DNA from 2 places in the Streptomyces sp. NA04227 genome. Region 1 is predicted to be linked to the other one. Evidence: riboswitches for the same ligand, from Rfam matches in the RefSeq annotation. Region 1 holds a riboswitch; the other holds the start of a gene.
The links. A riboswitch is a leader RNA that binds a small molecule or an ion and turns the genes downstream of it on or off. The one in region 1 is predicted to bind thiamine pyrophosphate.

Region 2: linked by a shared signal. The riboswitch ahead of HUT18_RS26850 (thiamine ABC transporter substrate binding subunit) and the one ahead of thiC (phosphomethylpyrimidine synthase ThiC) in region 1 are both predicted to bind thiamine pyrophosphate.

The regions. Positions count from the first base shown of each region.
Region 1 is NZ_CP054918.1:4,019,893-4,027,227, reverse strand. It holds gene HUT18_RS17130 (hypothetical protein) at 1-30, opposite strand, end outside; gene HUT18_RS17125 (hypothetical protein) at 296-1,429, shown strand; gene HUT18_RS17120 (hypothetical protein) at 1,574-2,320, shown strand; gene thiC (phosphomethylpyrimidine synthase ThiC) at 2,468-4,240, opposite strand; TPP riboswitch at 4,234-4,404, opposite strand; gene HUT18_RS17110 (YibE/F family protein) at 4,477-6,009, shown strand; gene HUT18_RS17105 (SsgA family sporulation/cell division regulator) at 6,119-6,556, opposite strand; gene HUT18_RS17100 (IclR family transcriptional regulator) at 6,696-7,335, opposite strand, start outside.
Region 2 is NZ_CP054918.1:6,292,945-6,300,279, reverse strand. It holds gene HUT18_RS26860 (ABC transporter ATP-binding protein) at 1-382, opposite strand, end outside; gene HUT18_RS26855 (iron ABC transporter permease) at 385-2,094, opposite strand; gene HUT18_RS26850 (thiamine ABC transporter substrate binding subunit) at 2,091-3,182, opposite strand; TPP riboswitch at 3,261-3,388, opposite strand; gene rlmN (23S rRNA (adenine(2503)-C(2))-methyltransferase RlmN) at 3,460-4,566, opposite strand; gene HUT18_RS26840 (cold-shock protein) at 4,667-4,888, opposite strand; gene HUT18_RS26835 (phosphatidate cytidylyltransferase) at 5,074-6,225, opposite strand; gene frr (ribosome recycling factor) at 6,225-6,782, opposite strand; gene pyrH (UMP kinase) at 6,895-7,335, opposite strand, start outside.

The DNA.
Region 1 (7,335 bases):
CTCGGTGAACACGTCGAAGATGTAGGTCATGCCGCCGAGCGTAATGACGCCCACTGACAACCCGTCAGGCGCGGCGCGAGGCGCCCGAACACCTGGACGCACCCGGCCCGAATCACTGCCCATACCGGGTACGCAGTGCTACCACACCCGGGACCGGTCCAACCGAATTCGCGTAATCCTCTGTCACCTTGAGCGGTGACCCCTCTACCATCGGCGTATCCGTAGCAGGCTCCCCTCCGTTTCTGCCCTCGGCCCGCAATCCGTGCGGGCCACACGCCCTACGGAGCATCGGGGGATGCACATGAACAGTGTTCCGCAGCACCTGATGAACGAGGACCGGCTCGCCTACGAGCGGGCCCTCGACGAGGCGCTGCACTCCGCTTCGAACGAGCCGGGTGCGACCGCCGCCACCGAACGGCGCCTGAACTCGGAGCAGTTGCGCACCATGGCGCTGAGTGCCACCGCGCTGATCACCGCTGCCGCGGCCACGGAGTACGAGAGATACGTACGGACCCGTGCGGAACTGCGGAACCCCGCGCCGCTCGGCTCTGCCGCGTCCGCCACGGTCGGGACCGGACCCTCCGGCGCCGCCAACGGCCTTGGCGAGGAAGCCGATTCCGGTAGCGGCACGACGACCGGTTTGAGCGGCGAAAGCGCCGGAAGCGCGAGCGGCGGCAGTAGAGGAAACGGTTCGCGGGACGGCTCTGCGCCGGAGTCGGTGCAGGGCATCGACGCCACCGGAAACCTGGCGGCCGGTGCCGTCGAGGTGGTGGAGGGGGCGAGTGCGGGCGTGTTCGCGGTGATCGCCGTCCTCGCGCCCATGCTCGCCGGGGCCGCGGCGGTGATATTCCTGCTGGTCGGCTATCTGCTCAGGGCGGTGAGTCCGGGGACGGCCTTCGCCACGACGATGGTCGCCACCGGCTGGGCCTTCGCCGTGCTGACCGCCCTCGCGATCCTGATCGCCGCCACCGGGCTGCTGCTCACCGCACTGCGCAACTCCGCCGCCTCGATGCCCGCCGCCCGTGCGGAACGCGCCAAGCTGGCCGAGGTCGAACGTGCCCGTCAGGACTGGCTGGACGCCCTCACCGAACGCGGTATCCGTCCCTTTCTGGCCGAGGCCCTGGCCCGCCCCGCCACCGCGGGAACCCCCGTCCCGCACCCCTCCGAGCCGGGCCAGCGGATGCCTCAACTCGGCTACCACCGGCCGGGCTTCAGCAGCCCCAACGACGGTGACCGCGGCCCGAACCGGCCCCGGTACTCCAGCCCGCACTACAGCAGCCCCGACTTCGGCGGCTCTCGAGCGGCGTCCGGTACGAGCGGATCCGGTGCGGCGGGGTCCGGTACGGCCGCCGACTCCGGCGCGGGTGCCGGTCGGGACGGCACAGCGCCCGGCCGCCGAGGCGCCCTCGGGGACGCCAACTCCCCGTAAGGATTAAGGAATTCTGATCCGGCTCACAGTTCCTCCTCATCGTCGGTTCCTACGTTTCCGGTAGCGCGCACCCCGCGACGCGGCGGCGCGACCGACGGCTTCCCCCTCGTGGCTCGACGAGAGGGATCGACGAGAAGGAATCTCATGCGTACCAGCCGTACCAGCAGCTTCAGCCGTACCAGCGGCATCAGCCGTATCAGCAACCTCCGCCGGGCGACCGCCCTGACCGGCGTGACCGTGGCCTGTCTGCTCGCACTCGGCGGCGCGGCACAGGCCTCGGACGCGGGCACGGGCACGGGCACGGACTCCACGGCTCCCGGTTCGGCGGCCACTCCGGCCGAACCGCAGGGCAAGCACCCCGGCGGGTGCAAGATCGTCAAGCGCGTCCACCCCAAGGACGTCGTGAAGGACGCCGAGAAGGACCTCGGGGAGATCCTCGGGACGGACCTCGGGAAGGGCCTCGGGAAGGGCCTCGGGAAGGGCCTCGGGGCGAACCTTGGGAAAGGCCTCACCAAGCCGGAGTTGAAGGTGGGGACGGACGAGACGGGGACGGACGCGAAGAGGGCTGAGCGGACCAAGCCCGCGCTCCCCGCCGGCGCGGAAGGTGAGCACGCGCGCCCCGCGCTTCCGGCGCACTGCAAGCCCCCGAAGCACCCGGGCAACCTCAAGCACGTGAAGGCGAAGGGCAAGGTCACCGACGTCCGTACGGAGAAGATCCGCGGCCACGAGGTCACTGTGTTCACCCTCGCCGGACCCGACCTGAAGTGGATCGTCGGCCCGCGCACCGACGCCCCGAAGATCGAGAAGGGCGACCGCGTGACCGCCGAGGGCGTCGTCCTCCCGAAGCACGACGACCGCGCTCTGACCCGCACGGTCACCGTGAACCACTGACGACGGGCCCCTGCCCGTCCGGGAGTTCACCGAGTACGGGCAAAGGCGTCGTCCCAGCAGGCCAAAGCCTCTGGGACGACGCCTTCCTGGACCTCGGTCCGATCAGTCCGCTCAGACCGATCAGACCGATCAGACCGATCAGCTCACTCAGTCCGCGATCGGCAGATACACCCGGTTCCCCGCGTCCGCGAACTCCTTCGACTTCTGCTCCATCCCCGCCTCGATCTCGGACTTCGTACTGCCGTGTTCGCGGCGGATGTCCTGGGAGATCTTCATCGAGCAGAACTTCGGACCGCACATCGAGCAGAAGTGGGCGGTCTTCGCGGGCTCGGCCGGGAGGGTCTCGTCGTGGAACTCCCGTGCCGTGTCCGGGTCGAGGGCCAGGTTGAACTGGTCCTCCCAGCGGAACTCGAAGCGCGCGTCGGACAGGGCGTCGTCCCATTCCTGGGCGCCCGGATGGCCCTTGGCTAGGTCGGCGGCGTGGGCGGCGATCTTGTACGTGATCACGCCGGTCTTGACGTCGTCGCGGTTGGGCAGGCCCAGGTGCTCCTTGGGCGTGACGTAGCAGAGCATGGCCGTGCCCCACCAGCCGATCATCGCGGCGCCGATGCCGGAGGTGATGTGGTCGTAGGCCGGGGCGACGTCCGTGGTCAGCGGGCCGAGGGTGTAGAACGGCGCCTCTTCGCAGATCTCCTGCTGGAGGTCGATGTTCTCCTTGATCTTGTGCATCGGGACGTGGCCCGGGCCCTCGATCATCGTCTGCACCTCGTGGCGGCGCGCGATGCGGTTGAGTTCGCCGAGGGTGTGCAGTTCGGCGAACTGCGCCTCGTCGTTGGCGTCCGCGATGGAGCCGGGGCGCAGGCCGTCGCCGAGCGAGTACGTGACGTCGTAGGCGGCGAGGATCTCGCAGAGCTCCTCGAAGTGCTCGTAGAGGAAGCTCTCCTTGTGGTGCGCGAGGCACCAGGCGGCCATGATCGAGCCGCCGCGCGAGACGATGCCCGTCTTGCGGTTCGCGGTGAGCGGGACGTGCGCGAGGCGTACGCCCGCGTGCACGGTCATGTAGTCCACGCCCTGCTCGGCCTGTTCGAGGACCGTGTCCTTGTAGATCTCCCAGGTCAGTTCCTCGGCGCGGCCGTCGACCTTCTCCAGGGCCTGGTAGAGGGGGACGGTGCCGATGGGGACGGGGGAGTTGCGCAGTACCCACTCGCGGGTGGTGTGGATGTTGCGGCCGGTGGACAGGTCCATGACCGTGTCGGCGCCCCAGCGGGTGGCCCAGGTCATCTTCTCCACCTCCTCCTCGATGGAGGAGGTCACCGCGGAGTTGCCGATGTTGGCGTTGACCTTCACCAGGAACCGCTTGCCGATGATCATCGGCTCGATCTCCGGGTGGTTGACGTTGGCCGGGAGCACCGCGCGGCCCGCGGCGAGTTCCTCCCGGACGACCTCGGGGTCGACGTTCTCCCGGAGGGCCACGTACTCCATCTCGGGCGTGATCTCACCGCGGCGCGCGTACGCGAGCTGGGTCACCGGCCTGCCCGTGGCGCTGCGGCGCGGCTTGCGCTCGCCGCCCGGGAAGAGGGCGTCGAGGTTGCGCAGCCCGGCGGAGTTGGGCTTGAGGCCGTCGTCCTCGGGGCGCATCGGGCGGCCCTCGTACTCCTCGGTGTCGCCGCGCTCGGCGATCCAGGCGTTGCGCAGCGCCGGGAGCCCGGCGCGTACGTCGGGCTCGGCGGCCGGGTCGGTGTACGGGCCCGAGGTGTCGTAGAGCGTGACGGCGGATCCGTTGGTGAGGTGCACCTGGCGTACCGGCACCCGCAGATCGGGGCGGGAGCCCTCGATGTACGCCTTGTGCCAGCCCGCAGGTGTGCCGTCCGTGCCGGCCTCCGGTGTGGAGGCAGGCGTGCGTGCGTCGTGAATGGTCATGAGACCTATCTCCCTACGCCGGCATTACCCGGTAACAGGTTCGGCGGTCGACGCAGCCACTCCCGCCGTCGGCCGGCATCCTCGGAATCTGTCCGAAATGCCTGCTCCGTACGGAGATTCAGCGCCCTCTCAGCCCGGTGCTCCGAGCTCCCGCGTTGTGCAAAGGTGCCTCCACGCTAGCGTCATGGCGGGCGTGCTGAACAGTGGGCCCATGGCGTTCTTGCGATGATCGGCCGGTGACGACGATGCAGCAGCCCCCGAATCCGCCTTCCGGACCGCCGCCCGGCCACGGTCACGGCGGCCACGACGGGCCGGGCAGCGGACACGGCGGGGGCGGCGCGGGCGGTGGCGGTGGCGGCGGTGGTCACGGCGGTGGTCCGGCCGGGCACGGGGGCGACGGGCACGGTCATACGCACAGCCACGGTCCGGCGGCGCCGGTCTCCCGGCATCTGCGCCGGATCATCGCCGCGGTGGTGATTCCCTTCGCGGCGGCGGTCGTTGTGGGCCTGGCCGTGCTGTGGCCCGGTGACACCCCCGACCACAAGCGCACCGGGGTCGGCTTCGACCGGCAGACGCAGTCGGCGGAGGTGACCCGGCTCGACAAGCTCCCGTGCTCCTCGGTGAACCCCTCGGCCACACCCCCCAACGGCGACACCTCGACCGCCGAGGGCAACTCGGCCGAGCAGCGGGCCAAGGGCACCTGTAGCAAGGCGACCGTCAAGGTGACCAGCGGCAAGGACAAGGGCCGCACCTTCACCGAGATCGTCCAGCCGGACTCGCCACGGCAGTTGCACGAGGGCCAGAAGGTGGTCGTCGCCTACGCGCCGGACGCGCCGCGCGAACTCCAGTACTCCGTCACCGATGTGAACCGCAAGCTGCCGCTGGTGGTGCTCGCGGGTCTGTTCGCGCTCGTGGTGGTGGTCGTGGGGCGGATGCGCGGGGTGATGGCGCTGGTCGCGCTGGCCGTGAGCTTCCTGGTGCTCACCGTGTTCATCCTCCCGGCGATTCTGCAGGGCTCGAATCCGCTGGTGGTGGCGGTGGTCGGGGCCAGCGCGATCATGCTGGTGGCGCTGTATCTGTGCCACGGGTTCACGGCCAGAACCTCGGTCGCGGTGCTCGGCACGCTCGCCTCGCTGCTGCTCATCGGTCTGCTCGGCTCGCTGTTCATCGACTGGGCGGCGCTGACCGGCAACACCGACGACAACACGGGCCTGATCCACGGCCTGTACCCCGACCTGGACATGAGCGGCCTGCTGCTCGCCGGGGTCATCATCGGTTCGCTGGGTGTGCTCGACGATGTGACGGTCACCCAGACCTCGGCGGTCTGGGAACTGCACCAGGCCGACCCGGGCATGGGGCGGCGCGGCCTGTACCGGGCGGCGATCCGCATCGGCCGCGACCACATCGCCTCGGTGGTCAACACCCTCGTCCTTGCCTACGCGGGCGCCGCGTTGCCCTTGCTGCTGCTGTTCTCCATCGCCCAGTCCAGCGTGGGCACGGTGGCCAACAGTGAGCTGGTCGCGGAGGAGATCGTGCGGACCCTGATCGGCTCGATCGGGCTCGTCGCCTCCGTACCGATGACCACGGCGCTCGCGGCGCTGGTCGTCTCGGCCGACAAGCCCGGCGAGGCGCCCGTCGCGGCCGGCGCCACGGCGGGCGGCCCGACCGGCGACGGTACGGGCGGCGGTGGCGCGAGCGGCACGGGCGCGAGCGCCGGTCCGGGCCGGGCGGCCCTGCGCGGCGGGCGCGGGCGGCGCCGCAAACGCTGAACCGGCCGCCGAGCCGGAGGGCGGTGTTCGCCCTCCGGTACGGCTTCGGCGGCACGGGACGCTTCCTTTGCGCAGAGCTGAAGCGTTACGGCAACGCTCGGCGACCGTGTCAGCCCGCGCTCTGTTCCTCGGTGAGGATGCGGTCCAGCGCCTCGTCGAGGTGGGCGTCGAAGTCCGCGAGGGCGCGCTCCTGGCCGAGCGGGACCAGCTTGTCGGTGCGGTCCAGGAAGGCGACCAGCGGGGCCACGGAGGCCCTGAACACCGCCTGGTCGCTGCCCACTTGGAGTTTGATCAGCACCTCGTGGAGCTGTTCGGAGTCGGCGGGTGCGATGCGTACGTCTCCGTCGCCGCACGGTCCGCCCACTCCGTCGATCAGCAGTTCCCTGCCGAAGGCCCAGGTGACGGGTGCGTCCCCGGGCAAGTGAAAGGTCAGCCGTACCGCATAGGGGTCGGCGGTCTCGTACCGCAGTTCCACCGGAATGCGGAACGAGAGCTCCTCCGACACGAGGAAGCTCATCATGACCTCTGCTTGTACCGACTCGCGCATGCCTACCCCGTCGCGTCGTGTGCCGTCGTGTCCGGACGCCGGAGCCAGAACGCGGTCCTGGCTCACGCCGTGATCCGCACTCTGTCCGACTGAAGAGAATCTTGCTCTACGTATACGAGAGATCACAAGGAGTGAGTTTTCAGATGCTGATAGAGAACGCCAGTGAACCCACCACTCGACTGATCTCGGCCTGGAGTCTGTGCGCCACGGGCAACAGGCGTCGTGCCTGGTGAGCGGGGAGGGAGAGGGCCACGGCGGCGGCCGTGGTGCCCGCTGTGATGGGGACCGCGGCGCAAACCGTTCCGAGTGCGTATTCTTGACGCTCCGTCACCGGTTGCATGCGCGGCACTCTTTCGAGTCGCGCCAACAACTCCCGCCCGTCACGCACCGTGTAGGGCGTCAGCGGGCGTACGGGGTGACGCGTCAGGTGTTCGCGGCGGGCCTGCGGGTCGAGCTGGGAGAGCAGACACTGGCCGATCGCGTGGGCGTGCGCCGTGGCCCGGAAGTCCGCCCACTCCTCCACGGCCGGGTAGGCGGCCCGGTCCGCGACCGTGACCACCTCGATCTCGCCCTCCTGGTAGACCGCGAAGTAGAGCGGAACACCGAGGAGTTCACTACAGGTGTGCAGGGTCTCGTCGATCTTGGCGCGACGGTTGTGCGCCGCCGCGCCACTGCTCAGTCGCTCGGCGGCCGAGCCGAGGACGAACACCCCCTGCTCGCGCCGGAGATATCCCTCGTGCACCAGGGTCCGCAGCAGGTGGTACGCGGTGGGCAGGGCG
Region 2 (7,335 bases), 2.3 Mb from region 1:
GGCGGCTCGCGGCGCCCGCGAGTCCGACCAGGTCGAGCAACTCCCGTACACGGGCGCGTTGTTGACCGCGCGGGGCGCCGTGCATGCGGGGTCCGAAGGCGATGTTGCCGCCGACGTCGCGCTGCGGGAAGAGCTGGTGGTCCTGGAACATCAGGCCGACGCCGCGCTTGTGGGCGGGTACGCCGCGCTGGTCGAGGCCGTCCAACAGGACGCGTCCGGCGGTCAGTTCCTGGAGTCCGGCGACGGCGCGCAGCAGGGTCGACTTGCCGCTGCCGCTGGGGCCGAGGACGCACACGGTCTCGTGGGCCGTGACGTCGAGGTCCACTCGGTCGAGGACGGGGCGGTCGCCGAACTGCACGGTGGCGCGGTCGAGTTGGAGCATGGTCACATCTCTCCGGTGGGGACGGCCGGACGGTCGGCGGCGTCGCGGCCGCGGGGCCGGACGCGTTCGAGCAGCAGCAGCGACAGCGCGCACACCAGCATGAGGAGGGTGGAAAGGGCCATCGCCTGCCCGTAGTTGGACTCTCCGGGCCGTCCGAGCAGTCGCGCCACGGCGACCGGCAGGGTCGGGTTGTCGGGGCGGGCGATGAACACGGTGGCGCCGAACTCGCCGAGGGAGACGGCGAAGGCGAAGCCCGCGGCGACGAGCAGGGCACGCGCCGCGAGCGGCAGGTCGATCTCCCGCCACACCCGGTGCGGGGCCGCGCCCAGGACCCGGGCGGCCTCGCGCAGCCGCGGGTCGATGGCGCGCAGTACGGGCAGCATGGTCCGCACCACGAAGGGCACCCCGACCAGGGCCTGGGCGAGCGGCACCAGGATCCAGGAGGCGCGCAGGTCCAGCGGGGGTTCGTCCAGGCTGATGAGGAAACCGAAGCCGACGGTGACGGCGGACACCCCGAGCGGCAGCATCAGCAGTGCGTCGAATCCGCGCAGCAGGCGTCCGGCGCCGCCGGGCCGGGTGAGCGCGGCGGCGGCGAGGCAGCCGATGACCAGGGCGATCGCGGTGGCGGCGAGCGCGTAGGTCAGGGAGTTGCCGATGGCTTCGACGGGCGGCACGAGGAAGACCTCGTCGTCGTTGCGGGTCAGGGCCCGGTAGTAGCCGAGACCGGGCCCGCCGCCGGTGTCGAAGGACCGCTGGACGAGCACCGCGAGCGGCAGCAGGAGCAGCACGAGCACGGTGAGCAGGACACCGGCGAGCAGCGTCCACTGCGCGGCGCCGCGCGGCCGGTGGGCGGTGGCCGCCGGCGGCACGAGGTGCAGGGCGGACTCCCGGCGGCGCACCGTCCACGCGTGCACGAGCAGGATCAGCGCGACGGCGGCGAACTGGATCAGACTGAGCACGGCGGCGGTGGGCAGGTCGAAGACGTCGGCGGTCTGCCGGTAGATCTCCACTTCGAGGGTGGCGTAGGTGGGTCCGCCGAGGATGGTGACGACGCCGAAGGAGGTGAACGTGAACAGGAAGACCATGAGCGCGGCGGCGGCCACCGCGGGTCCGAGCGCGGGCAGGGTGACGGTGCGCCAGGCGGTGAGGCGGGAGGCGCCGAGCATCCGCGCGGCTTCCTCCTGGCGTGGGTCGAGCTGCGCCCACAGGCCGCCGACGGTGCGTACGACGACGGCGTAGTTGAAGAAGACGTGCGCGAGGAGGATCGCCCACACGGTGGTGTCCAGGCGCAGGCCCCACAGGTCGTCGAGCAGGCCACCACGCCCGAGCAGCGCGAGGAAGGCGCTGCCCGCGACGACGGTGGGCAACACGAACGGCACGGTGACCAGGGCGCGCAGCAGCGCCTTGCCGGGGAAGTCGAGCCGGGCCAGGACATAGGCGCCGGGCAGCGCGACGAGCAGGGTGAGCGCGGTGGAGGCCAGCGCCTGCCAGGTGGTGAACCACAGGACGTGCCGGATCCCCGGATCGCCGAGCACCTCGCCGAGGCGCCCGAACTGCCAGTGGCCGCCCTCCCGCAGCCCGCGCAGGACGATGGCGGTCACGGGGTAGGCGAAGAACAGCGCGAAGAACGCGGCGGGCACGGCGGCCAGGCCGAGCCGCGCCGCGCTCCCCTTCGGCCACAGCCGCCGGGCAGCCTTGCGCGCGGCGGTCACTTCAGGACGAGCGTGTTCCACGACTTGACCCAGTCGTCCCGCTTGTCGGCGATCTTGTCGGGCGCCATGGTGTACGGCTCGCGCACGACGGTCCCGTACTTGGTGAACTCGGCGGGCACCTTGGCGTCGCCGCGCACCGGGCTGACGAACATGTTCAGCGGCACGTCCTCCTGGAACCGCTTGGAGGCGAGGAAGTCGATGAGGGCCTTGCCGCCCTCGGGGTTCTTCGCGTTGCTGAGCAGTCCGGCGAACTCGATCTGGCGGAAGCAGGTGCCGGTGGCCACGCCGGTCGGCGCGGTCTTGGGCGGGGTGTCGGCGTAGACGGCCTCGGCGACCGGCGAAGACGCGTACGAGACGACCAGCGGGCGCTCGCCACCGGCCTTGCGGCCGCCCGCGGAGCCGGAGAACTCCTGGTTGTAGGCCTGCTCCCAGCCGTCGACGACCTTGATCCCGTTGGCCTTGAGCTTCTTCCAGTACGTGGGCCAGCCCTCGTCGCCATAGGCGGCGGCCGTGCCGAGCAGGAAGCCGAGGCCGGGCGAGGAGCTGCCCGCGTTCTCGGTGACCAGGAGGTTCTTGTACTGGGGACGGGTCAGGTCCTCGAGGGTCTTCGGCGGCTTGATCCGGTGCTCGTCGAAGTACTTCTTGTCGTAGTTGACGCAGATGTCGCCGGTGTCGACCGGGGTGACCCGGTGCTCCTTGTCGAGCCGGGTCGCCGCGTCCAGCGAGGACAGCTCGGGCGTGCGGTAGGGCTGGAACAGGCCGCCGTCCAGGGCCCGCGACAAGAGGGTGTTGTCGACGCCGAAGAAGACGTCGCCCTGCGGGTTGTCCTTGGTGAGCAGGGCCTTGTTGACGGCACGTCCGGCGTCGCCGTCCTTGAGGCGGTGCACCTTGTAGCCGGTGCGGCGCTCGAACTCCTTCAGTACGTCCTTGGAGACGGCGAAGGAGTCGTGGGTGACGAGGGTGACGTCCTTGGACTTGCCGCCGGACGAGGAGTCCTCGGAGTCGCCGCAGGCGGTCAGCGTGGTGAGGCCCACGGCGGCGGCGAGGGCGACGCCCACGTATGTGGTGCGGCTGGTGACGGTGCTCAACTTCGATTCCTCCTGGGCGCTCCAGGAAGAGACGCGGCCCTGCCCCGCGGCCGGGGCTCGCGGGGCAGGGCGCAACAGCTCGAGTTACGTCCGAACTCCCTACCCGGAATGACCCGGGCGAGGTTCAGAGGGTCTGCGGCCGACGGCTGGGTGGGACGTGAGCCGTGCCGCACTCTCAGCGCTGTGGCGCTCCCCTGTCGGAAAGTGAAAGGCGGGTGTGCTTATGCGGTTGTACGCCGCCCAGGGTACCGGGCGGCCCCTGGTGGTCGGCGGGCGCTCAGCGTTCGGCGGCGGCGAGCTGTCCGCAGGCGCCGTCGATCTCCTGGCCGCGGGTGTCGCGGATGGTCACCGGCACACCGTGGGCCTCGATCGCGGCGACGAAGGCGCGCTCGTCCTCGGGGCGCGAGGCGGTCCACTTGGAGCCCGGGGTCGGGTTGAGCGGGATCAGGTTGACGTGCACGCGCTTGCCCTTGAGGAGCCGCCCGAGCAGGTCGCCGCGCCAGGCCTGGTCGTTGATGTCGCGGATGAGCGCGTACTCGATGGAGATCCGGCGTCCCGACTTCGCCGCGTACTCCCAGGCGGCGTCGAGGACTTCGCGGACCTTCCAGCGGGTGTTGACGGGGACGAGGGTGTCGCGCAGTTCGTCGTCGGGTGCGTGCAGCGAGACGGCGAGGCGGCACTTGAAGCCCTCGTCGGCGAAGCGGTGCATGGCGGGCACCAGGCCGACCGTGGAGACGGTGATGCCGCGCTGGGACAGGCCGAGCCCGTCCGGCTCGGGGTCGGTCAGGCGGCGAATCGCGCCGACGACCCGGTTGTAGTTGGCCAGCGGCTCGCCCATTCCCATGAACACGATGTTCGACAGCCGCGCCGGCCCACCGGGGATCTCGCCGTCGCGCAGGGCGCGCATACCGTCGACGATCTGGTGGACGATCTCCGCGGTGGACAGGTTCCGGTCCAGACCGGCCTGTCCGGTGGCGCAGAACGGGCAGTTCATGCCGCAGCCCGCCTGCGAGGAGATGCACATGGTGACGCGGTCCGGGTAGCGCATCAGCACCGACTCGACGAGCGTCCCGTCGAACAGCCGCCACAGCGTCTTGCGGGTGGTGTCCTCGTCACAGCTGATGTGCCGCACCACACTCATCAGCTCGGGCAGCAGCGCTTCCTTGAGCCGGTCGCGCGCCCCGGCGGGAATGTCCGTCCACTGCGCCGGGTCGTGCGCGTACCGCGCGAAGTAGTGCTGCGAAAGCTGCTTGGCACGGAACGGCTTCTCCCCGATCCCGGCCACCGCTTCCTTGCGCTCGGCGGGCGAGAGATCGGCGAGGTGCCGCGGCGGCTTCTTGGCTCCGCGGGGCGCGATGAAGGTGAGTTCTCCGGGTGCAGGCATAACTGCACCAGTGTCGCAGATCGTCGGGGGTGGGCCGTGCCGCCTGTGGACAAGGGTGCGCGGGCCGGGTGCAAAGCGGTGTGGGTGGCAGGTGGCGGGCTCAGGTCTGGAGCACTACGCGGATCGCCGCGTAGTCGTACCCGTCCTGCTTGAAGTCGAGGGCCTCCCACTCCAGACCGACGACCTGCCCCTTGGTGAGTGAGCGGAACCCCGACATCTCGATGTGGGAGAAGTGGGCGAAACAGCCCCCCGGAGTCTCGGGGCAGTCGAGGACGCCCCAGCCCTCTTCCTCGTACCAGTCGCGGACGGTCGCAGTGATCATGACGGCCAGCGTAGGGGCGCGGGAGGGGGCGGGGACAAGCGTTTTACGGTCGTACGCGCGGGCTCGTACGCGAGCGTGAGCGCGGGCGCACGAGCCTTGCTCCGCTCACACGGACGCCGGGCCCGCCGCCTGTCGCGGAGCGGACCCGGCGCGCGGGTTCGGAGTGTGGGGGTGGCCCGGGCGGTTCAGCCCGACCCCACGAACAGCACCATCAGCAGCCATGCCACGGGCGCGGTCGGCAGCAGGGAGTCCAGGCGGTCCATGATGCCGCCGTGGCCGGGCAGCAGGGTGCCCATGTCCTTGATGCCGAGGTCACGCTTGATCATGGATTCGCCGAGGTCGCCGAGGGTGGCGGTGACGGCGACGGTCAGGCCCAGGACCAGGCCCTGCCACCAGGCGCCGTCGTCGATCAGGAATTCCATGCACAGCGCGCCCGCCACCATCGCGAACAGCACCGCACCGCCGAGGCCCTCGCGGGTCTTGCCGGGGCTGATGCGCGGGGCGAGCTTGTTGCGGCCAAAACGCCAGCCGACGGCGTAGGCGCCGGTGTCGCTGACGACGGTGAGCAGCATGAAGGTCAGCACCCGGCGGGAGCCGTCGTCGGCGGCGAGCATCAGCGAGACGAAGGTCGCCAGGAAAGGCACGTAGAAGGCGGCGAACGCGCCCGCGGTGACGTCCTTGAGATAACCCTCGGGCGGCCCGGTCATCCGCCACACCAGGATGGCGAGCGCGGTGAGCGCCATCGCCACCCAGGCGCCCTCGGCCCCGCTGACGTATCCGGCGACGACCATCGCGGCGCCGCCGAGCGCCAGCGGCACCAGCGGCGCGTGGATGTCCTTGCGTTCCTTCAGACGGGAGGTGAGCTCCCACAGCCCGACGACCACGGCGACGGCCACCACACCGACGAAGACGGCCTTCACGATGAACAGCGACGTCAGGATCACCGCGCCGAGGCCGAGCCCGACCCCTATCGCCGCGCCGAGGTCCCGGCCCGCACTCTTCTTCTGCGGGGCCGGAGCGGAGGGGGTCGCGGTGGACATGGGCTCCTGCGGCTGATGCGTGGTCGGGCGCGACGGCGGTGTGCCGTCGCGGGCGGGCTGGGACGGGTCTTCCCTGAACAGCGGGCCGCCCGGCGCGGCAGCCCCGGGGTCGTCCTCCCCGTCTCGGCCGTTCGCGGGCACCTCGGGCACGGTGGGCATGGGCCGAGTCTGATGGGCTCCCCCCGCTTCGTAGGGGGGACCCGCCGGTGCTGCCCCCCAGGCGGTGTCCTGCCCGGGCTCCGGCCACGCCGAGGGGTGGCCGGTGCGCGACGGCGCGCCCCAAGGAGAGTCGTTCATCAGACCTCGAGCAGCTCGGATTCCTTGTGCTTGAGCAGCTCGTCCACCTGGGCGACGTACTTCGCGGTGGTGTCGTCGAGCTCCTTCTCCGCGCGGCGGCCCTCGTCCTCGCCGACCTCGCCGTCCTTGATCAGCTTGTCGATGGACTCCTTGGCCTTGCGGCGCACGGAACGGATCGAGATCTTCGCGTCCTCGCCCTTGCCCTTGGCGACCTTGATGTACTCCTTGCGGCGCTCCTCGGTCAGCTCGGGGAACACCACCCGGATGATGCTGCCGTCGTTGCTCGGGTTGACGCCGAGGTCGGAGTCGCGGATCGCCTGCTCGATGTTGCGCAGCGCGCTCTTGTCGAACGGGGTCACCACGGCCATCCGCGGCTCGGGCACGGAGAACGAGGCGAGCTGGTTGATCGGGGTCAGCGCGCCGTAGTAGTCGGCCACAATCTTGTTGAACATCGCCGGGTGCGCACGTCCCGTGCGGATCGCGGCGAAGTCCTCCTTGGCGACCACGACGGCCTTCTCCATCTTCTCCTCGGCCTCGAGGAGGGTCTCTTCGATCACCACTGGCTCCTGCGTGTCTTGAGTGGGTCCGCCGTCCACTGGGCGGCAGGCTGCGTCGCGTCTTTCCCTGCACGGTGTCGGACCGGCAGGGGGTTGTCCATCCCCCGGCGGGTCAGCTGCGGGTGCTCTGGTCGCCGACGAGCGTGCCGATCTTCTCACCCTTCACGGCCCGGGCGATATTGCCCTCGGCCAGAAGCTCGAAGACGAGGATGGGCAGCTTGTTGTCCCGGCACAGCGTGACGGCCGTGGCATCGGCGACCTTCAGGTCGCGGGTGATGACCTCGCCATAACCGAGGGCGTCGAACTTCACCGCGTCGGGGTTGGTCTTCGGGTCGGAGTCGTAGACGCCGTCCACACCGTTCTTGCCCATCAGCAGTGCCTGGGCGTCGATCTCCAGGGCGCGCTGCGCGGCGGTGGTGTCCGTCGAGAAGTACGGCATGCCCATACCGGCGCCGAAGATGACCACACGGCCCTTCTCCAGGTGCCGCACCGCGCGCAGCGGGATGTACGGCTCCGCGACCTGCCCCATCGTGATGGCGGTCTGGACGCGGGA